Regions from separate parts of the Mycetocola sp. 2940 genome, predicted to be linked through region 2. Evidence: predicted binding sites of a transcription regulator. Region 2 holds the regulator's gene; each other region holds the start of a gene.
The links. The regulator HspR, encoded in region 2, represses chaperone genes until heat shock. The targets are predictions, from matches to a motif close to AAGTTGAGTCNNNNNGACTCAACTT.
Positions count from the first base shown of each region.

Region 1: a site for HspR is predicted at 3,076-3,100, ahead of ABIE24_RS02720 (ATP-dependent Clp protease ATP-binding subunit). Genes of this name have one in related genera too.
Region 3: a site for HspR is predicted at 4,789-4,813, ahead of ABIE24_RS16245 (Hsp20/alpha crystallin family protein). Genes of this name have one in related genera too.

Region 1 is NZ_JBEPSK010000002.1:68,370-75,780, forward strand. Features, by position in the region: gene ABIE24_RS02710 (PKD domain-containing protein) at 1-1,891, opposite strand, end outside; gene ABIE24_RS02715 (SGNH/GDSL hydrolase family protein) at 2,123-2,890, shown strand; gene ABIE24_RS02720 (ATP-dependent Clp protease ATP-binding subunit) at 3,113-5,683, shown strand; gene ABIE24_RS02725 (hypothetical protein) at 5,813-6,232, opposite strand; gene ABIE24_RS02730 (DUF5107 domain-containing protein) at 6,344-7,411, opposite strand, start outside.
Region 2 is NZ_JBEPSK010000002.1:196,166-203,576, forward strand. Features, by position in the region: gene ABIE24_RS03335 (nucleotide exchange factor GrpE) at 1-136, shown strand, start outside; gene ABIE24_RS03340 (DnaJ C-terminal domain-containing protein) at 142-1,128, shown strand; gene ABIE24_RS03345 (heat shock protein transcriptional repressor HspR) at 1,134-1,547, shown strand; gene ABIE24_RS03350 (hypothetical protein) at 1,627-2,679, shown strand; gene ABIE24_RS03355 (class I SAM-dependent methyltransferase) at 2,731-3,852, shown strand; gene lhgD (L-2-hydroxyglutarate dehydrogenase) at 3,853-5,052, opposite strand; gene ABIE24_RS03365 (MBL fold metallo-hydrolase) at 5,313-6,092, opposite strand; gene fgd (glucose-6-phosphate dehydrogenase (coenzyme-F420)) at 6,092-7,129, opposite strand; gene clpS (ATP-dependent Clp protease adapter ClpS) at 7,209-7,411, shown strand, end outside.
Region 3 is NZ_JBEPSK010000018.1:44,811-52,221, forward strand. Features, by position in the region: gene ABIE24_RS16215 (isochorismate synthase) at 1-130, shown strand, start outside; gene ABIE24_RS16220 (PPK2 family polyphosphate kinase) at 293-1,153, opposite strand; gene menD (2-succinyl-5-enolpyruvyl-6-hydroxy-3-cyclohexene-1-carboxylic-acid synthase) at 1,207-2,895, opposite strand; gene ABIE24_RS16230 (PLD nuclease N-terminal domain-containing protein) at 2,888-3,304, opposite strand; gene ABIE24_RS16235 (DUF4229 domain-containing protein) at 3,396-3,680, shown strand; gene ABIE24_RS16240 (1,4-dihydroxy-2-naphthoate polyprenyltransferase) at 3,682-4,671, opposite strand; gene ABIE24_RS16245 (Hsp20/alpha crystallin family protein) at 4,852-5,301, shown strand; gene ABIE24_RS16250 (AMP-binding protein) at 5,378-6,541, opposite strand; gene ABIE24_RS16255 (hypothetical protein) at 6,695-7,411, opposite strand, start outside.

The DNA.
Region 1 (7,411 bases), 130 kb from region 2:
TGGACAGGTAGACGCTCACCCCGACCGAACCGGCGACCTGCAGCGCCGCGGTGCTGTCGGTCATGGTGCGGTGCCACGCGGATGGCTCCGGCGTTCCGGTCTTCCAGACCTTTGCCTGCACGGTGGTCGGAGACACCCCCACCGTCGACATCCGCACGGTCACGCTGTCACCGGCGGCGATGGTCAGGCCGGGAACGAGGATCCCAGGCGCGATCACCGTCACGGCCGTTCCGGCGGTGCGTTCGAGTGCGATGGTGGCGCGCCCGTCTGACCGCATCACCATCTTCGCCTGGTACGCGGCGGTCGAGCCGACCCGCCGTCCGACAGCCGTCACGTAGGTGCCGCTCCCGGATGCCGCCTTGTCGCTGCTGACCCGGAAGGTCAGGTCGGTGGCGTTCGACGAGACCGCGTTGAGGTAGGCCGCGTTGGTGACGCCGGGCGTCGCGAAGCGGATCCGTCCGGCCCCCGCACTTACCGAGAACGCGGTCGCCGAGCCGGACGTCGTCCACGCCCCGCCGGAATCCGCGGTGCCGAAGCCGTTCGTCACCGTCCGGTTGAAAGTGTCGGCTGCCAACGAGCCCGCCGGCGGGGGACTCGTCACGGTGACGGTCCGGGTCGTCGTCGCCGTCGCGCCCAGGTTGTCGGTGACGGTGAGGCTGATCGTCTTGCTGCCTGCGGTGGCGTAGGTGTGGCTCGCCTGCGCGCCGGTCGCGGTTCCGCCGTCGCCGAAAGCCCAGGCGTACCCGGCGATCGACCCGTCCGGATCCGTCGACGCCCGGCCGTCAACGGCGCAGTCGAGGTTGCTGCACGACGCCGTGAAGGATGCCGTCGGCGGCGTGTTCGCCGGCGGCGCTCCCGCCGTGATCGTGAACTGGTCGGTGAAGCTCGCCCCGGGAATCGGCGCGAATCGCGCGGTCAGGCTTCCCGGCGTGGCCTGGACGTCGATGTTTCCGTACGCCGGATTCTTGTTGAGCCCCGAACTGGAGGCGAAGTAGTTGGTTTCGGTGTCGGTCAGGTTCACGTTCCGGAGAACCTGCCCGCCGGTGCCGACGATGCCGAAGACCGTGCCGGCGCCTTTGCTCATCGCGTTGTCGGCATCCGCGACGCAGGCCGGGTTGTAGCTGCCCGGGTTGACCGCCGTGCAGGCCGTGGAATGCGCCAGCTGGTGAGTGCGCCCGTAGAGATGCTCATGCCCGCTGAGGACGAGGTCGACCTTCTTCGACACGAGCAGGTTCGCGATGGCGGGGCCGACTTCGCAGGTGTACATGCCGATCGACAGGCATGGTTTGTGCATCGCGACGACGACCCAGGGAATGTTCGCCGCGCGGGCGCTGTCGATGGCGGATTCGGTCCACTGGTACCGGGGTGTGCCCGCCGCGTAGGACCAGATGCCGTCCGGGAAGGTCAGGTTCGGCGAGATGCCGATGTAGCGCACGAGCGGGTTCACCTGCGGAACGTCGACGTAGTACTGCTGACCGTACGTTCCGATGACCCCGGGCAGCTGGTTGGGCAGGCAGGCGGAGAAGTTGTTGATGGCGCCGTCTTCACCGTTGCTCTCATGGTTGCCCGTGAGCAGTTCGAACGGGAACCCTGCTCCCACCCGCGACGTGACGAAGTCGCACCAGGATTGCTCGGTGCCGGGCTCGCCGTACGACAGGTCGCCGAGGGCGACGTGGAAGTCCGGCCCGATCGCCTTGATCTCGTTCAGAACGTCGGATGCGCTCTGGTTGGTGCCGAAGTCCCCGGACGCCGTGAAGTGCACGGCGTCCGGAGTCGCGGCGAGTTCCGCGACCGCTGGCTTCGGCCCCTGCGAGAGGGCCGGGATGGCGGCGAGTGAAAGCACGAGGGCAGCGCCAGCCGCCCCTGCTGCAAACGACTTGGCAATACGCATGGGGTGCTCCCTGCACGTCGGGTTGCGTGGCCAGGCGGGTGATGCGCGTCCCCTACAACCGCACATCGAGCGTCTGCCCCGCACATTAGACCCATCGGCCCCGTTCGACAAGAACCTCAAGTGGGGGGCGGATGCCGCTCAGCAGCATCCACAGGACGGCAACCCATAATGGAGGATGCTGCCCGCTGCGCACCCGGCTCACCGGCGGCATCCGTTCGGAGTGACCACGATATGACCGCACCTTTCTCCCGCTACGTCGCGCTCGGCGACAGCTTCACCGAGGGCGTCGGCGACGAGCTGCCCGACGGGCGGGTGCGCGGCTGGGCGGATTTCGTCGCCCTGGGGCTGCAGGCCTCAGCCGACGAACAGATCGGGTACGCCAACCTCGCCATCCGCGGCCGCAAGCTCGGCCCGATCATCGCCGAACAGCTCGAGCCGGCCCTCGCCCTGAACCCCGACCTGCTCACGTTCAACGGGGGCGGCAACGACATCATGCGGCCGAGAGTCGCGATCAGCTGGGTCGTCGACGAGACAGTGAAGCTCGTGCACCGCGCGCTCGAGACGCCGGGGCTCCACATCGTCGTGCTCGCCGGCGCGAACCCGTCGCGGCACCTGCCGATGGGCGGCTTGATGCAGAAGCGTGGCGACCTGCTGGCGGATGCCGTGCTCACCGCGCTGCGCGACACTCCCGTCACCCTGGTCAACAACTGGGCAGACGAGACGCTCACCGACATCCGTTACTGGTCGGTCGATAAGCTGCACCTCAACGCCCTCGGGCACGCCCGCGTCGCGTCGAACGTGCTCACCGGGCTGGGCGTGCCGGTGCCCGAGGAGTGGGGCGTGGAGGAGGTCGCTGCCGCCGGTGCCGGGCCGCGTTCCCGCAACACTGCCGCGTACTACCGCGAGTTCGTGCTGCCGTGGATCGGGCGCCGGGTCACCGGGCGTTCCTCCGGTGACGGGCGGGAGCCGAAGCGCCCGACGCTGCTGCCGGTGGACTGAGCCGGCGCCCTGGCACAACGTCTGGTCATCCGCTTCGGACCGAAGCATCCGGCGCGCCGGGTGTTTTGGTCCGGAGTGGGTGACCCGGCGCGCGCCGCGAGTCCGGACAGGGCCACAGGATGACTTGAGTCGGAGCGACTCAAGTTTTTGAAGCGGGTGGGAATACCCGATCTGGTGCTGCCGTTGAGTTGAGTCGAAGGCACTCAAGTTCCAGGAGGACACATGCCCACATTCTTCGGTCCGGCCGGTTCAGAAAGCGAATCGTTCGACGAATTCCTCGCCCGCTACCTGCAAGGGCAGCGCGCTGCCCAGTCCGGGCGCACGGTCGACATCACCCGGCTGCTGAGCCGCCGCACCCAGGAGGTGCTGGCCGACGCCGCGCGCTTCGCGGTCGAACACGGCCACTCCGAGGTCGATGCGCTGCACGTCCTCCGTGTGCTCGTCGAGAAGCCACCGGTCGCCGACGCCCTCCGCTCGCTGGGCACCGACCCCGCAGCGCTCGCCGAAGCCGTCGAACAACGGCTCCCGGAGAAGGCGGATCGCCAAGTGCAGTCCGCCTCGATCACATCGTCGACGCAGCGTGCCCTGCTTGAGGCGTACCAGGTCGCCCGGGCGTTCGGCTCGACCTACATCGACCCCGAGCACCTCTTCTTCGCGTTCGTGGCCAACCAGGAGATGCCCGCGGGCCAGCTGCTCGGCCAGTTCGGCATCACCCCGGAGTCGCTGCAGGCAGGATACGAATCCGCCCGCGCCCATCACGCCGATGCACCCGGCCAGCCGACGGCATCCGCCACCCCGCTGCTCGACCAGTTCGGCACCGACCTCACCGCGCTGGCTCGCGACGGCAAACTCGACCCGGTGATCGGCCGCACCGACGAGATCGCACAGACGATCGAGATCCTCTCGCGGCGACACAAGAACAACCCGGTGCTGATCGGTGAGGCCGGCGTCGGCAAAACCGCCGTCGTCGAAGGGCTTGCCCAGGCCATCGTCGACAACGACGTGCCGCAACTGCTGCGCGACAAGCGCGTGATCAGCCTCGACCTCGCCTCGATGGTCGGCGGCACCCGGTACCGCGGCGACTTCGAGGAGCGCCTGACCAAGCTGCTCGACGAGATCTCGGCGCACCAGGGTGAGCTGATCATCTTCGTTGACGAACTGCACACCGTCGTCGGTGCCGGCGGCGGTGGCGACAGCGGCGGCATGGACGCCGGCAACATCCTCAAGCCCCGCCTCGCCCGCGGCGAGTTGCACGTCGTCGGCGCGACGACGCTCAAGGAGTACCGCCGCATCGAGAAGGATGCCGCCCTCGAACGCCGGTTCCAGCCGGTGCACGTGAACGAGCCGAGCGTCGCCGACGCCGAGACCATCCTGCGTGGGCTCCGCCCGCGCTACGAGGAGTTCCACGACGTCAGCTACACCGACGAGGCCCTCCGCGCCGCCGTCGACCTGTCCGCCCGGTATGTGACCGACCGGTTCCTGCCCGACAAGGCCATCGACCTGATCGACCAGGCCGGCGCACGGCTGCGCCTCCGAAAGGCTCCCAAGGTCGACACCACGGCGATCCGCGACCACGTCGCCACGCTCGAGGCGTCAAAGGACGAGGCGGTCGCGGCCGAGCACTACGAAGAAGCGTCCCGGCTGCGAGACGAGATCGAGGTGCTGACCCTGCAGATCGCCGCCGCCGAGTCGACGGATCGAGCGTCAGCGGATGCCGCGGCATCCGCTTCGGTTCCTGCCGTCGTCGGTGAAGCGGAGATCGCTGAGATCATCTCGCGGGCCACCGGCATCCCCGCCACCCGGCTGACCCAGGGCGACCGGGAACGGCTCGGCTCGCTGGAGTCCGAACTGCATGAGCGGGTGATCGGGCAGAACGACGCCGTCGAATCGATCGCGAAGGCTGTGCGTCGCAACCGCACCGGCATGGGCGACCCGAACCGGCCGGTCGGCAGCTTCCTGTTCCTCGGCCCGACCGGTGTCGGCAAGACCGAACTCGCCAAGGCTCTGGCCGCGTCGCTGTTCGGTGACGAGAGCGCCATGCTTCGGTTCGACATGAGCGAATTCGGCGAACGGCACACGGTGTCGCGGCTCGTCGGTGCCCCTCCCGGATACGTCGGCTACGACGAAGCCGGTCAGCTGACCGAGCGCGTGCGCCGCAACCCGTACTCGGTGATCCTGCTCGACGAGATCGAGAAGGCACACCCCGACGTGTTCAACCTGCTGCTGCAGGTGCTCGACGACGGTCGCCTGACCGACGGCCAGGGCCGCACGGTCGACTTCCGCAACACGGTGGTCATCATGACCTCGAACATCGGCTCGGAGTTCCTCGCCAGCCGGAGCGGTGCGCTCGGCTTCGTCGCGGACTCCGCTGACGGCAGCGGCTTCGGTTCGGAGAAGGCGCTTCGCGACCGGGTGATGGGCAAGCTGCGTGAGGCGATGCGTCCCGAGTTCCTCAACAGGATCGACGAGGTGGTGCTGTTCGGCAAGCTGGAACAGTCGCAGCTGCACGACATCGTCCGGCTCTTGCTCGCGCGCACGGCCGCACGGCTCGGCGCCCAGGGCGTCGAGTTCAGCGCGACCGATGATGCCGTCGACTGGATCGCGACCCGCGGCTACGAACCCGAGTACGGTGCCCGTCCGCTGCGCCGGGTGATCCAGCGCGAGGTCGAAGACCGCATTGCCGGGCTCATGGTCGACGCAGAGTTCGACGCCGGGTCGTCGATCGCGGTGTCGGTCGGGGGCGACGAGCTGCTCGTCGAGCGTCGGCCGGTCGAGGCGCGGGTGGCTGCGTAGGGCTGGGAGTTCGCCACACTCCGCTCGCTTGAGGGAGCGCCAGCGACCGAAGCGTGCGCCCTGCGCGTCGAGCGTGCGGGGCCTCGGCGTCGTCGCTGCGCTCCTCCAGCGAGCGGGCCGAGCTCCGGGTCAGGCGGTCTGCGCGCTGAGCACCCCGAGTACGGCGAGCGCGTAGGCATCCGGAGCCGTTGCGGCGTCGAAACGCAGCTTGTGCCCGCCGCGGTCGATCTCGACCACCCACATCTCGTCGACGCGCAGCAGAAAACTGAACGTCGAACCGAGAAGCTCACGGAGTTGATCCTCCCGCGGCAGCCATAGCGTCTTCTCCAGGGCGACGGAATCCAGCGCCCACTCGGTCGTGCCGTTGAAACCCAAGATCGTCCCGGTGTCGTAGTCGTGCGGTTCGATCGTCATGTCGCTGACCGTGAACACTTCACCCTCGAACTCGGTGGTGTCCAGGCAGAACTGGTCGCCCGACTCGGGAATCCAGCCGAGCCCGGCGGCACGCAGCTGGTGCGCCAGCGTTACGGATGTCGTCGTGACCGTCATTCCTGAATCGTGACACTCATGTATGAGAATCGACCGCGAATTGCTGACAATGCGGGGGTGCGCCGGCGGGTGAACACCCTCATCTGCAGCAACTCGCGGGGGGTGCGAGGGTCACATCCGGTAGTCGTACTCCGTCGGCAGCGGGTCGGCAGACCCGACCGCCGCCTGGTACTCGTTCCACACGTCCTCGAGCAGCGAGTCACCCTCCCGCAGGTCGAGGATCACGAGCTTGCGGTCGAGGATGCTGCGGCACCGGTCGACATCCCCGGTCGCCAACGCGGCGCGCGCCCCGGCGAGAAGAACTCGCCCGTCCTCGCGCTGCCTGGACGGAAGGGACTCGATCACCGCCAGAGCCTCCGCGGCCTGCCCGTCGCGGTGCAAAACCGAGAGCAGCTCCCGGGTCAGCGGGAGCAGGTCCGGCGCCAGTTCACGCGCCGAACGGTAAGAGCCGACGGCCTCAGCGCAATTGCCGCGGTCCGCGGCCAGCGCACCCAGGTTCCGCAGCGCCCACGCGTTGGGTGTGCGGTCGACGGATGCCTGCCACAACTCGCCGGCTTCGGCGAACGACCCTGACGCGGCCGCGATCACCCCGAGGTGGAGCAGAGCGAGCCAGTCGTCCCGCCGCCGGAGCAACGGCACCCAGCGCGGGTCGATCTGGTACGAGCGGGGCGGTTGTGACGGGTCGAGTTCGGCAGCGCTTGCGGGCTCGCCGGCCAGCAGGCGCAACCAGTACTGCTCGTCCGGGCCGACAGCGTCCGCCGGGAACGGCGTGCGCGGGTCGATCGGGTCGCGGCCCTCATGCCGGCGCAACTCGTTCTCGACCGCGCCCCAGCCGGACCCGCCCGGGATGATCTCGACGAGCAACTCATCGGACTGGTCCCGACCGTGGAGGGCCGTGAGCCGCTCCTCAACGCCCCGGCCGGCAAGGTTCTCGGCGACACCGGCGGTCGCCGCCGCCCAATCCTCCGAGTGGGCCACCGCGACGTCGAGCTGCAGTGCCCCATACACCTCGACCCACGACCACTCGGTGTCGGCCGGCATCCGCAGGTATTCGAGCTGGGTCCGCGCCAGCCCTGCCTGGATCTCACAGTACGAGCCCGCCCCCGACACCCACTGCTGCCAGTGCCGCCCGCCCCGGTCCTGACCCCAGGCGAACAGTTTGCGTCCAGGCAGGTTTGC
Region 2 (7,411 bases):
CCTGCACGAGGCGATCTTCCAGCAGCCCAGCCCCGACGTCGAAACCGAAACCATCCTCGACGTCGTCGAGACCGGTTACACGATCGGTTCGACTCTCCTGCGGGCGGCCAAGGTCGTTGTCGCCGTTCCCGAGTAGGCCTGATGGCAAGTCAGGACTGGTTCGATAAGGACTTCTACAAGATTCTCGGCGTGAAGAAGGATGTCACACCGGCCGAACTGAAGAAGACCTATCGCAAGCTCGCGCGCAAGTATCACCCCGACTCCAACGCGGGCGATCTGAACGCAGAAGCAAAGTTCAAGGAACTCAGCGAGGCGTATTCCGTTCTCAACGACCCTGAACAGCGCAAGGAGTACGACGCGGTCCGCGCCATGGGCTCCGGCGCCCGCTTCACCGCCCCCGGTGGCGGCGGCGCGGGCGGCGGGTTCGACGACGTCTTCGGCGGGATGTTCGGCGGTGGCGGACGCGGGGGAAGCACGAGTTACCAGCAGGCCGACTTCGACGACATCCTCGGCGGGGTCTTCGGGCGCGGTGGTTTCGGCCAGCCGAGCGGCGGTTACCGCGGCTTCGGCGGCCCGACCCCCGGCCGCGACGTCACGGCATCCACCACCATCGATTTCCTCACGGCGACGAAGGGTGACCAGATCACCCTGCAGACCGCTGAGGGGCGAACGATCAAGGTGAACATTCCCGCCGGGGTCGCCGACGGCCAGAAGATCAAGCTGCGCGGCAAGGGCCACCCGTCTCCCGACGGCGGGCCCGCTGGCGACCTCGTCCTCACCGTCGCGGTGCGGAAGCACCCGGTGTTCGAGCGCGACGGGCTGAACCTGCGGGTGAACGTTCCTGTGACGTTCGTCGAGGCGACGCTCGGCGCGACGATCGAGGTGCCGACCCTCGGCGGTGAGCCGGTCAAGCTGCGGGTCGCGCCCGGGACTCCTTCCGGCCGCGTGCTGCGGGTCAAAGGACGCGGCGTGTCGACCTCGAAAGGCACAGGCGACCTGCTCGCGGTCGTCCAGGTTGCGGTGCCGTCGCACCTCAGCGCTGAGGCACGTGCTGCGCTCGAGCGCTTCCACGAGCTCGAACCGCACGAAAACCCGCGCGACGACCTCATCGTCCGGGCCCGGGGATAACGATCATGGACGAGAATTCGCCGATCTTCGCGATCGCGATGGCGGCCGAGCTGGCCGGAATGCATCCGCAGACGCTGCGGCAGTACGACCGGCTCGGCCTCGTCTCCCCAACGAGGACCGCGGGTAAATCCCGGCGGTACTCGATGCGCGATGTCGTGCAGTTGCGTGAGGTCGCGCGGCTCAGCGCCGAAGGCGTCAGCCTTGAAGGCATCGGTCGTATCCTCGCCCTCGAGAACGAGGTCGTCGCCCTGCGCGCCCGCGTGCGCGAGCTCGAACACGCGCTCGCCGATGAACTCGTCAAGTCGCCGGGGCGCCGGGTGTTCGCCGCCGGGTCCCAGGGTGACGTCGTCCCTCTCAAGAGCGGCACGCGGGCGCAGCGACGAACCGAACTCGTCGTCTGGCGGCCGTTCCAGCGTTGAGCTGCCGGTACCCAGGGCGGTTCCGATCGGTACCCAGGGTGGGTTACGCCGATCCGGGTCGGTGGTTAAGCTGAGCCGCATGAGCGAGAACGAGCCCCGAATTCCGGACGAGAAACCGTCAGTCACCCCGCAGCGCGAGCCTGACCCGCCGACAGAACCGCGGCCCGGCCAGGGCGAGCAGGCCAGCCCGCCACCGGGTTCTCCCCTCGCGCCTCCGCAGGGAACGCCGTTGCCCCCGGCCGGCGCGTCGCCGGCCGCACCGGGCCCGATCCAGCAGCCCGGCTATCCGCAGCAGGCGGGTAACCCCGGCCAATACCCGCCCCACCAGGGTTACCCGCAGCAGTATCCGCCGCAGGGCTATCCGCAGCAATATCCACCGCAGCCGGGCTATCCGGCGCAGCAGCACGGTTATCCGCAGCAGCAGTACCCGGTGCAGCAGGGATACCCGCAGCCCGGCTATATCGCACAGGCCCCGGCACGCCCGGCAGTGCCGCCGCGACCACCTCTCGCGCCCCGGCAGAAGCGCGGAGCGATGCTTGCCGGTGCCGTCGGCTTCTCGCTCATGAGCCTCGGTTTCGCCCTCGTCGCGATCCCGCTTGCCATCGGCCTGTTCGGCGCGCTCTTCAGCACGCTGTTCTCCTGGGCGGCGACGAACAGTCGCGACGACATCTCGATCGACGGGGGTGTGCCGCCGGAGGACTTCGAACGGTTCATCGCCGACGCGTGGTCCACGTTCCTGCCCTGGATGATCGGTCTGGTCATCCTCGGCATCATCCTCTGGATTCTCGGCTACCTCGCCAGCCTCGGGATCCTCCGCAGCCACCGGGTGAACCGCCCGGTCGCCGTCACCTGGAGCGCCCTCGGGATCGCGATCGTGGGCAGTTGGGCGCTGAGCGCCCTGAGCTCGCCGATATCCGGGCTGTTCAACCTCTGGACGCCAGACATCGGGTCACCCGAGGGGGTCGGCGGGGTGCCCGACCTGACCGGCTTCGACGTCGCACCGTTCATCGGCATCGGCGTGGGCTTCCTCCTCCTCAGTGTTCTCGTGAACGCCGGGATCGGCCTGCTCAGCTGGTGGTGGATGGCGCACGCGTTCCGCGAACGCCAGGAGCAGCAGCCGGGAAGGAGCTGACGCGGCCGGGGTGCGTGCCCGGCCCCGCGGCGGCCCCGCTAGCCTGAGACGGTGACGGACTTCCCCTTCGAACGGCTGAGCCGCTGGCCCGAAATTTCGGCGCCGAACCTGTTCGCCTTCGACGCCACCGATCGGCTCCTGCTCGACGTGGCAGCAGCGGATCTTGCTGCATCGGCACCGGGCGATGTCGCGGTGATCGGAGATCGTTTCGGCGCGCTGACGCTGGGCGCTGTCGCTGCCGGGGCCACCGGCATCCGCGTGCACCAGGATGAGCTTTCGGGTGAGCGAGCCCTCGCGAACAACGCGGCGACCCTCTCACGATCCGATGGGTATACGAATCTGCCGCTGGAGGCATCCGTCGTCGAGGGGGCTCGCGTCGTCGTGCTGCAGTTGCCGCGGTCGCTCGACGCCCTCGCCGAAATCGCCGACCTGATTGCGAGGCATGCGGCAGCGGATGTCACGGTGTACGCCGGCGGACGGGTCAAGCACATGGCCCACGCGATGACCGACGTCCTCGGCGCCTTGTTCGGGTCGGTCACCGCATCGCTCGCGCAGCAGAAGTCACGCGTTCTCACCGCGCGGGAACCGCGCCGGCCGGTGGGGAACTCGCGCTGGCCGGCGCGGGAGTTCCATGACGACCTCGGCCTGTGGGTGTGTGCCCACGGCGCCGCCTTCGCGGGCACGAAGGTCGACATCGGCACCCGGTTCCTCCTCGGTTTTCTCGACGGGCTCCCCGCGGCCGAAACGGCGATCGACCTCGGGTGCGGCACGGGGGTGATCGCCGCGGCTCTCGCCCGGGCCCGGCCGGCCATGCGGGTGACGGCCACCGACCAGTCCGCGGCGGCCGTGGCATCCGCCCGCCAGACCGCAGGAGCGAACGGGCTCGCGGACCGCATCACCGTGGTGCGCGACGACGGCTTGTCGGGCTGGCCGGATTCCTCAGCGGAGCTGATCGTGCTGAATCCGCCGTTCCACGTCGGCGCGACCGTGCACGCGGGAATCGCGCAGAAACTCTTCGACGATGCGGCCCGTGTGCTGAAACCGGGCGGCGAATTGTGGACCGTGTGGAACTCGCATCTCGGCTATCGGCCGACGCTCGATCGTACGGTCGGACCGACCAGGCAGCTGGGGCGGAACACGAAGTTCACCGTCACCGTGTCGGTTGCGCGCTGATCAGCGGCGCACCCGGACGTAGGTGTCGATGACGTGATCGGCGATCGCCATCGCCGAGGTCGCTGCGGGTGACGGCGCGTTCCGGAGCAGGGTGACCGCGCCGACCGGGTCGACGGCGAAGTCGTCGAGCAGGGCGCCGCTGCGATCCCAGGCCTGCGCCCGCACGCCCGCGGCCGTCTTGTGGCTGAGATCGGCCATCTCGAGTTCGGGAATGAATCGTCGGGCCTCAGCGAAGTAGAGGCGTTTGACGAGGGATGCCGCGATCTCCTTCGCTCCCATGCGCCAGTGTGCCCGCGCCAGGCCGGCCGCTCCCGGCCAGGTCAGGGACGCCCAGGTGTCGCGTGCAGAGATCCGGCCCCAGGTGTACCCCTCACGGGCGAGGGCCGGCACGGCATTCGGGCCGACGTGGACGTCGTCGTAGACGCCGCGGGTGAAGTGCACGCCAAGGAACGGGAAACGGGGATCAGGGACCGGGTAGATCATCCCGCGGACCAGATGCTGTCGTGCCGGCGCCAGCGCCCAGTATTCACCGCGGAAGGGCAGGATCTTCGGCGACGCCGACGCGCCGACGAATCGGGCGACGACATCCGACTGCAACCCGGCGCAGACGATGAGCCGGTCGAAGGTGAAGTCGTCCGTCGGCGTGACCACCCGAACGCCGGACGGGACTGTGGAGATCGCGGTCACCTCGTGACCGAGGAGGATCCGCCCACCGCCCTGCCTCACGTCGTCGGCCATCGCCTCCGTGATCGCCGTGTAGTCGACCGCCGCGGTGTGCGGGGAGTGCAGGGCAGCGACTCCGGCGGCGTGTGGTTCGAGGGCGCGCAGCTCGTCGGGGTTCACGCGCCGGAGTCCCGGGACGCCATTCGCCGTCGCCCGGGCCTCGATGTCGGCGAGGGCGGGCAACTCGGCGCTCGTCACGGCGACGACGAGCTTGCCGACTTCGCGGTAGGGGAGCTTTTTCTCTGCGCAGAACTCGCGGGTGAGTTCGCGGCCGATGGCGCAGAGCCTGGCCTTGAGCGAGCCGGGGGCGTAGTAGAGCCCGGCGTGCACCACGCCTGAATTACGGCCGGTCTGGTGCAGGGCGAGCCGGCGCTCCTTCTCGAGAACGGTGACCTCACCCAGTCCGTGCCGGGTGAGCGCGCGGGCGAGGGCGACCCCGACGATTCCGCCGCCGACGACTCCGATGCGCTCAGCCATGAGTTTCCCGTCCCGTGCCAGGCAGCCCAACGTGAGGTTGCCTCGGCTGTTCATCCTAGGGGGATGCCTGACGGCTGTCGTCCACCCATCGGGGGCACGTCAGGGCCGACTGCGGTCCCTGGTCGGGCGTGCTCCGGCAGGAACGGCTGCGATTTCGTCGAAAAATCCTGCCGTTTTGTCGGAGCGGCGGGTGCTGCATCCGTTTGTGGCCGAGCAAGGGGCCTCGAAGGGTGGGGTTCGGGCGGGCGCCCCGGCATGGCTCAGTCGAGTCCGTCGGTCGTTCTCAGGTAGGCCAGCTGCGCCTCGACCGAGTGCTCGGCAGCGAAACGGACAGCCGGGTCGATGTCGGCGTAGACGAGGTCCGTGACCGCGGAGGTGGTGGCATCCGCCCCCAATCGCTCCAGCGCCGCGCGCACCTCGTCGAGCCGCTGGCGCCGGTGGGCGAGGTAGTTGTCGCAGATTCCGGCGAGATCGGGGAGGCCCGGTCCGTGCGCCGGCAGGACCGCGAGCGAGCCGAGGCGGCGCAGCGTTGCGAGCGAGTCGAGGTAGTCGGCGAGGTCGCCGTCGGGGGCGGCGATCACCGTCGTTCCCCGGCCGAGGATGGTGTCCCCGGTGAGGATCGACCCGGCGCCGTCGGCAGCGAGGACGAAGCACACCGAGTCGGCGGTGTGCCCCGGCGTGGCGACGACGCTGATGCGAACTCCCGCGGCGGAGATCTCCTCCTCGTCGGTCAGCGGGTCGCCGTCGATGCAGAAGGCCGGGTCGAACGCGCGCACGGGGGCGCCGGTCAGCCGGGCGAGTTCCGCGCTGCCCGCCGTGTGGTCGCGGTGGCGGTGGGTGATGAGGATGAGTTCGACGGGCCCGGCGTTCGCCAGCGATCGGAGGTGGCCGGGATCGTCCGGGCCGGGATCGACAACGACGACCGACGGGGAATCAGCGGCGCCGATCAGGTAGCTGTTGGTTCCGTCGAGCGTCATCGGCCCGGGATTGGGGGCCAGGACCACACGGGTGAGCGCGCTGGAGTGCACAGGCACGCCCATCAGCCCAGTTCGCGCAGCCGGGGTGCGATGTCCCGCGCGAACAGGTCGAGGAACCGATTCTGGTCGTGCCCAGGGCCATGGAAGACGAGGTGGTTGAGACCGGCGTCGAGATACGGTTTGATCAGCGAGACGGCTTCGTCCGGGTCGTTCGAGACGATCCAGCGTTTGGCGACCTGTTCGATCGGCAGGGCGTCGGCCGCAGCCTCCATCTCGATCGGGTCGTCGATGGAATGCTTCTGCTCGGGGGTGAGCGACAGCGGTGCCCAGAACCGGGTGTTCTCCTGTGCGACCTCGCGATCGGTGTCGTACGAGATCTTGATCTCGATCATCTTGTCGATGTCGGCGGGGTTCCGGCCGGCCTTCTCGGCGCCTTCGGCGACGGCGGGCAGCAGCTTGTCGGTGTACAGCTCCATGCCCTTGCCGGAGGTGCAGATGAACCCATCACCGGCGCGACCGGCGTATCGGGCGACGACCGGCCCGCCTGCAGCGATGTAGACCGGGATGCCGCCGTCTGGCACGTCGTAGATGGACGCGCCTGTGGTCGTGTAGTACTCGCCCTCGAAGTCCACACGGTCACCGACCCAGAGCTGGCGCATGAGGTCGACCGACTCGCGCAGGCGGGCGAACCGCTCCTTGAATTCAGGCCATTCGCCCCGGAACCCTGTGGCGATCTCGTTGAGAGCCTCGCCGGTGCCGACACCGAGGAACACCCGGTTCGGGTAGAGGCAGCCCATGGTGGCGAACGCCTGGGCGACGACGGCCGGGTTGTAGCGGAAGGTCGGCGTCAGAACGGACGTGCCGATCTGGATCCGTTCCGTTCGCTCACCGACTGCGGTCATCCAGGCGAGGGAGAACGGCGCGTGGCCGCCGTTGTGCCGCCAGGGCTGGAAGTGGTCGCTCACGGTGACGCTGTCGAATCCGTGCTCCTCGGCCTTGACGCCCAGTTCAACGAGGTCGCGCGGCCCGAACTGCTCCGCCGACGCCTTCACACCCAACTTCAACACGAGCGCCTCCACACCAAGAACTCCCGGCGTCATTCGCCGACGTTTCGACACTATCGGGCCTTGCTCCGGAACTGCACTGGGCATTGCCGCTTGACAGTGCAAAGCTTGGAGCGTGCCACAACTAGACCACCGCCTGGACCTCGCCGAGTCGCTGACGCTCGGCACGCCCTGGAACACTGTTGTCTGGGACGACCCGGTGAACCTGATGACCTACGTGTCGTGGGTCTTTCGCAACTACTTCGGATTCAGCAGCGCCCGCGCCGACGAACTCATGCTCCAGGTCCACAACTCCGGCAGCGCTGTCGTAGCGACGGG
Region 3 (7,411 bases), on a different contig from region 2:
CGCCCAGGTGGAGCCGGGCGGCGACGTCACCGCCTACGCCGGCTGCGGCATCGTCGGCGAATCCGTTCCCGAGAAGGAGCTCACCGAAACCCGCATGAAGTTCCGGCCCATCGTCGACGCGTTTGGCTGATCCTGCGCACACTTATCTGACGCCGATGCCGACTTTTCGGCGCGAAACCCGACAGGTGCGTCAAACGAACGAACGGCATCCGCCCCACCCAACGTTTATCTGGCGCACATGCCGACTTTTCGTCGCAGAAACCGACATTCGGGGCAGACAAACCGGCCCGACTCAGGTCGCCGCCAGGCGCCTCTTCTGCTCCTCCACGTCGAAGTCGGCGGCAGGCCACTGCGGGTCGATCTCGGTGAGAGCACCGAGCAGCAGGCGTTGCACGGCGATCCGCGCGTACCACTTCTTGTTCGCCGGAACCACGTACCAGGGCGCCACCTCGGTCGACGTGCGTTCGAACACGGACTGGTACGCGGCCTGGTAGGCCGGCCAGTGCTGACGTTCCTCGATGTCGCCCGGGTTGAACTTCCAGTGCTTGTCAGGCCGGTCGAGCCGTTTGCCGAGGCGTGCTTTCTGCTCGTCGGCGCTGATGTGCAGCATCACCTTGACGATCCGGATGTCACGACTGGCCAGTTCCTGTTCGAAATCGAGGATCGCCCCGAATCGCCGTTCGATCTCGGCGTCGTCGGCAAGGCCGCGCACCCGCGCGATCAGGACGTCCTCGTAGTGCGACCGGTCGAAGACACCGATCATGCCCGGGTCGGGTACCGCCTTTCGGATCCGCCAGAGAAAGTCATGCGACAGCTCCGCCTTCGTCGGCGCCTTGAACGCGGTCAGCGCGACACCCTGCGGGTCGACCGAACCGACGACGTGCCGCACGATGCCGCCTTTCCCGGCGGTGTCCATCGCCTGCAGGACGAGCAGCACGGCATCCGTCGCGTCGACCTTCGATGCCGCGAACAGGCGCTCCTGCTTCTCGTCGAGGTCGTCGGCCGCCGCTTTCAGCTCCTTCTTTCCCGCTGCCTTCCCGCCGACGAAGCCGGGAGTCGCGTCCGCATCGACATCCGAGAGCCGGAAGTTCTCGCCGACGCGCAACAGGGTGGAGGGTTCAGCGTCCCACGCAGCATCGTTGTTCGGTTTCATCTGCACAGTGTGGCCGCGAAAGTCCCGGCGGGCAAGCGCTTGCGAGCCCGCGGTCACCGTGTGAGCGGGACCTCGATCAACACCCCGGATGCCACGGGCGCGGTCAGCGCCTGGTCGAGCTCACCCCGGTTGGTCGCCTTCACATAGGTCCAGCCGTACGCGGCGGCGAGCGAGGCGAAGTCCGCCCGCTGCGGCGTGTACAGCACCCGGTCGAAATCGGCGCTCTCGGTGGACTCAGCCACCTCGAGCCCGTCGAAGATCGTGCCTCCACCGTCGTTGCCGACGATGACCTGGATCCGCGGCATCGCCTCACCCATCCCGCCGAGCAGGGCGCCGGCGTCGTGGAGCAGGGTGAGGTCGCCGAGCAGCACGCGGGTGATTCCGGCGCCGTCGACCTGGCTCGCCAGCGCGATGCCGAGGGCTGTGGCGACGGTGCCGTCGATGCCGGCGAGCCCCCGGTTGGAGTGGACCGTGATCTTCTTGCCCGGCACCGCCTCGTCGACGTCGCGGATCAGCCGCGACGCGCCGATCACGAGCCGGTCGTGCGGCCAGGTCGCTCCCCACACCGCGAGGGCGAGCATCCGCCGGTCGACCCGGGCGCGGACCGCCTCGAACTCGGACTTCACGTAGCCCAGCCGGATGGCCGGGTCGTGCGAATGCGCGGCCTCCAGGTCCGGTGCGACGTCCTGAGATTTCGCCTCCGAGATCTGCCGGGAGGCCTGGACCCATGAGCCGATCCAGGCACGGTCGATGCTGCCGTCGACGACGGTGGCCGCGCCGACGATGTGGGCGGCACGCCGACCCGGGTTGTACACCTCATCCCCGGTCGGTGCGACGACGATCACCTCGACGCCATCCCGGCCGAGCAGCGCCGGCACCTGCCTGCTGAGGGTGGGGTGGCCGAAGACGACGGCGCGCTCGACCCGTCCGCCGAACTCCGGGTCGGCGAGCAGTTCACGGTAGGCGACCACGAGATTCCTGCCGTACCGTGCGCCGCTCGACACTTCGGCGAGAAGCGGCCAGCCGCCCGCGTGGGCGAGCGCTTCGGCCACCGGCCCCGAACCGTGGCCGGCGATCACCACCGTGCGTTTTCCACGCTCGAGGAGGATCCCGGGCCGGGTGATCCGTGGCGCGCCCGCTTCAGGGTGACTGGTCGCTTCGACGGGTTCGAGTGCCGCGAGCGGAGTCGACAGCGGCTCGCGCAGCGCCAGGTTCAGCTGAACCGGCCCGGCGCCGGCGGGCCCCACCCCGACCGCCGCATCGACGGCCAGCCGGGCGAGCGTCCGGGCGGATGACACGTCGCCGGGCGCTCCCATCGGCGCGGGAACGTCACGGGACAGCCGCGCTGCTGTGCCGAAGATGCCAGCCTGATGGGTGGTCTGGTTGGAACGGATGCCGCGCAGCTCGTCGGGACGGTCGGCCGTCAGCAGGAGCAGGGGCACCCCGGAATGGTGCGCCTCGAGGACAGCCGGGTGGAGGTTCGCGACCGCCGTGCCGCTCGTGACGATGACGGCGGCGGGCACCCCGCTTTCAATGGCGAGCCCGAGGGCGAGGAATCCGGCCACGCGCTCGTCGATGCGGACGTGGAGCCGGATCGAGCCTGCGCGCTCGAGTGCGGCTGCCGCGAGCGCGAGCGCCTGTGACCGTGACCCGGGGCAGACGACGACGTCTTGCACGCCGAGGCGCACGAACTCTTCGAGAAGCGCGACCGCGTAGGTGGTTGCCGGACCGGAGTCAGGCATCCGTTCTGCCCGACTCGTCGGGCGTGTGCCCGGCCGAGCCGTCAGGGCTGTCGTCCGGTGTCGGCGTGGCCTTGCCGGTCACGTCAGGATTGGGCGCATCGGAGTCCAGCGACGCGAGTTCCTCTTCAAGGCGTCGGATGCGTTCGTCCTGTTCGCGGTCACGGCCGAGTGTCCCGATGAAGGCGGGGTCGTCGTCGGGCGCGAGGCGGGGCTTCGAGACCTGGCTGGCGCGGGCACGGCCGATCGTGAACCAGAGGATGACACCGAGCACCGGCAGCAGAAGGATGATGGCGATCCAGGCCGGCTTCTTCAGGCCGCGGACCCGGTTCGCCGGAATCAGGGCGCAATCGATCACCGAATAGATCGTCACGACAACGAGAACGACCGCCAGAATGATCCACCAACGCATGACCCCATCGTAGCGCCGGGATCTGGGAGTTCCCCCACCTTGACGTGACCCCCAAACGGTCCTCCCGGCGTGCCCGCCTACACTTGAAAGAGTGAAACGCATCCCTCCCGTCGTGACCTACTCCGTGCTCCGCCTGCTCACGTTCGCCGTGCCGCTGACGGTCCTGCTGCTGCTCGGGATCGAGCCCTGGATCGCGACGATTCTCGCCGCCCTGATCGGCCTCAGCGTCTCCTACATCTTCCTGCGGACCCCGCGCGAAGCGGTCTCCCGGGATCTCTACGAACTGCGGCACGGTGCGAAGCCGGTGGCCGCCGACGAAAGCGCTGAAGACGCGGTGTCGGATGCCGCGGCATCCGACCCGCGGACCGAACGCTGACCTACTTCCAGAACGCCCAGAACAGCGCGAGACCGTAGAGGAGCTGCACGAGGCCCGTCAGCTTCAGCGCGAGCACGAATTCGCGTGGCGTGCGTGCCGTCGCCACGATGAGGGCGGCAGGCAGCGCCGCGAGCAGGGCGAACAGGGCGAACCAGGCGATCGGGTAGAAGACCGCGAGCCAGGCGGCGATGCCGAACGGCACGAGCAGGCAGACGATGTACAGCACCCGGCTGGCGGTTCCGCCGAGCAGGACGGTGAGGGTCCGCTTTCCTGCGGCCTTGTCCTGGGCGATGTCGCGGATGTTGTTGACGATGAGGGTGGCAACGGAGATGAGGCCGACGCCGACCGCGCCCAGCCAGGCCTCCTGGTTGAGCGTGAACGACTGGACGTACGCCGTTCCGAGGGTGGCGACGAGTCCGAAGAACACGAAGACGAAGAGTTCACCGAGCGCGTTGTAGCCGTACGGCCGGCGACCGCCGGTGTAGAACCACGCGGCCAGGATGGCGACGGCGCCGACGGCGATGAGCCACCACAGCCCGGTGATGATGGTGAGCACGAGGCCGGCGACCGCGGCGACGGCGAAGAAGGCGAGAGCCACGGCGCGTACGGTCTTCGGGCGCGCCTTGCCGCTGCCGACAAGCCGGAACGGGCCGACACGGTGCTCGTCGGTGCCCCGGATGCCGTCGGAGTAGTCGTTCGCGTAGTTCACGCCGATCTGCAGGCACACGGCGACAGCGAGGCAGAGCAGCGCGCGAACCCAGTGGTATTCACCGGGGTCGTTGGCCACCATCGCGGCCCCGGTGCCGACGAGCACCGGCGAGATCGACATCGAGAGGGTGAAGACGCGCGCCCCGGCGACCCAGTCCCCGAACGTGGCCGGGCGGATCTTCTCGTAGCGCTTCGCTGCCGGGTTCCCGCTCGGGCCGCGGCCCTTCGGCCGTGCGCCGCTCGGCGACTGCGGGGGTGTGATCCGTTGTGATTTAGCTGCCACCGGGCAACCTCCCTCTGTTCGTACGCAGTTTACCGGGGCGCGACCGGGCTGCTGTTCGCTCACGGCAAACAGGATCGGGCTGGACATTTTCCGGCTGCTGGCTAACATATTTTTCGGAAGTTGAGTCACATACGCTCAACTCTCAACTACACGCAGAACAGAACAAGGAGGACACAACAGATGGCACTCAACTTTGACCCGTTCCGTGAACTCGACCGCGCGACCGAGGCTTTGCTCGGCACCCGGCAGGGACCGCGTCTCATGCCCATGGACCTGTACCGCGAGAACGATCACTACGTTCTCTCCGCCGACCTGCCTGGCATTGACCCCGGTTCCGTCGACATCGATGTGGACGGTCAACTGCTGACCATCCGCGCGGAGCGCACCTTGACGACGGCGGAGGGCGCCAAGTGGATCGCCCGTGAGCGGATGTCAGGCTCGTTCCTCCGCCAGTTGAACCTCGGCCAGGGTGTCGACGTCGACAAGATCGCCGCCAACTACACCAACGGGGTGCTCAGCGTCACCATCCCCGTCAGCGAACGAGCGAAGCCACGCAAGATCGAGGTCGCGGCAGGAAACGAACAGCAGACCCTCACCGTGAAGGAAGGACAGAAGTCGGTGGACGCCTGATTCGCAGGAGTCTCCGAAAGGCGGCGGCCGGGGGCAGCGCCCCGGCCGCCTTTCTGTGTTCAGAAGCCCTGTGTGCTCAGCCCGAGGTGCCTGACGGTCCGACCTCCGGGTCGTCGCTGTGCAGCGTGACCGCGACGATCGCGACGATCGCCAGGCGGTCGGGTTTGCCTGACGGCAGCAGCGGCAGCTCATCGAGGCGAACGATGTGGGCGGGGCGCGCCGGCTTGCCCAGCGAGTCTGCGACGGCATCCGCGATTTCGGCGAGCGACGGATGCCCGCCTGTCGTCACGACAACGGGAACCTCGCCCCACTCCCGATGCCGCGCGGCCACGACGACCGAGTCGGTCAGGTCGGGCAGTCCGCGCACCACGTGCTCGACCCGGTCCAGGGAGACGTTGACGCCCCCGGAAATGATGACGTTGTCGGCCCGCCCGGTGACGCGCAGCACACCGTCACTGAACTCGCCCAGATCGCCGGTGCGATACCAGCGGTGACCGTCGGCGACGGGGAAGGTCTGGGCGGTGAGTGCGTCATCGCCGAGGTACCCTTCGGCGAGCATCGGCCCGGCGAGTTCGACTTCACCGTGGACCACCCGCACGTGAACCCCGGGCAGCGGGACACCGTTGTAGACACAGCCACCTGACGTCTCGCTCGAGCCGTAGGTGCGGAAGATCGGCAAGCCCAGCTGCTCGGTGCGCCGGAGCAGCTGCGGCGGCGTCGCCTGCCCACCGACGAGGATGCCGTCGAAACGGCGGAGCGCCATCAGCCCGGCACGGCTGTCGAGCAGTCTGGCGAGCTGCAGCGGAACCAGCGACGTGAAATGCCGCTCGCCGGAGAGTGCTTTCGACCCCTCGACGAAGGCGGCCGGGTCGAACCGGCCGGAGGGGATCACGACGGGTATCGTGCCTGCGGCGATCGACCGCACGAGTACCTGGACCCCGGCGATGTAGTGGGCTGGGAGGGCGAGCAGCCACTGGCCCTGCCCGTCGAGGATCGTGGCGCTGGCCGCCGCACTCGCGAGAAGAGCATCCCGGCTGAGAGCGACCCGCTTGGGGACCCCGGTCGATCCGGACGTTTCGATCACGACGCCGACCGGTTGCGGAACCTCCTCGGGTCCGCCGGCGCTCGGCTCCTCGGGCACGGGGGTGACGGCCGGTCCCGAGAGGTCGAGGGCGCGCCGCAGTTCGACCATGAGGTCTAGTGGCCTCGTCGCCGGAACCCTCACGAGCATCCGCGTCATGCTCTCAGTGTAGGCGTCTCTCCAACCAGCGGGGCCGACTCGTTCAAGGGACGCGAACCGCTGTTAAATCCCGGCTTAGCAGCGTTTTTCGTCCCTTGAACGGCGCTTCGCCCAGCGCCGCGCGCCGCTGGCGCGGACGTGGTGAGGCTCGCGTCAGGTGTGTTGCGCGTCGGCGGGGTCGGCGGCTTCGTCCGCTTCAGTGGCGTCGAAAGCCCGGTGATCGGGTGCCGTGCCACGTCTCGGCCAGGCCACCTCGAGGATGCAGTACGCGAGCAGCGCGAACCTCCACCACGTCGACCCGAGATCTGCTCCCTCAGCGAGCCGCATGACCAGCATGGCCGCGGCAAGAACGAACCCGGTGCCCATGAGCGCCAGATATCCCGGAGCGCGCCGCCTCCTCCACTCCCGCCAGCGATCCTGCCCCGCCAAGGGGCGCTCCCACTCCTCGCGGCCGATGTCTGTCAGCTCACGCCCAAGGTCCTTGAACTCCCGACCAATTCCCTTCAGGTCGTCAAACGTCGCCGCGAGCTCCTGGCGCAGGGTACTCGGCTGAATCGTCTCCACCCCATCGACGTCGACCAGTTTCACTCGTTCGGAAGCAACATCCGAAAGGAGAGTCGGTAGACCGAGCACTGTGACGAGTCGGTCGAACGTCTCGTCGTCGCTCGACTGTTTGCGGAGCAGTACCCGCAGTTGTTCGGCGCGCTCATCGTCGAGCCCGAAGTTCGTCATCCACGGCGACGGCTCCGCATGGGGCACGAGGAGGTCGACATAATCCCTGACACGCCGACCGTCGGCATCGACCTCCCAGGGCTGGGAAGGGTCCACAAGAATCCACCTTTCATCCCACCAATGCACGACTGGCCCCTG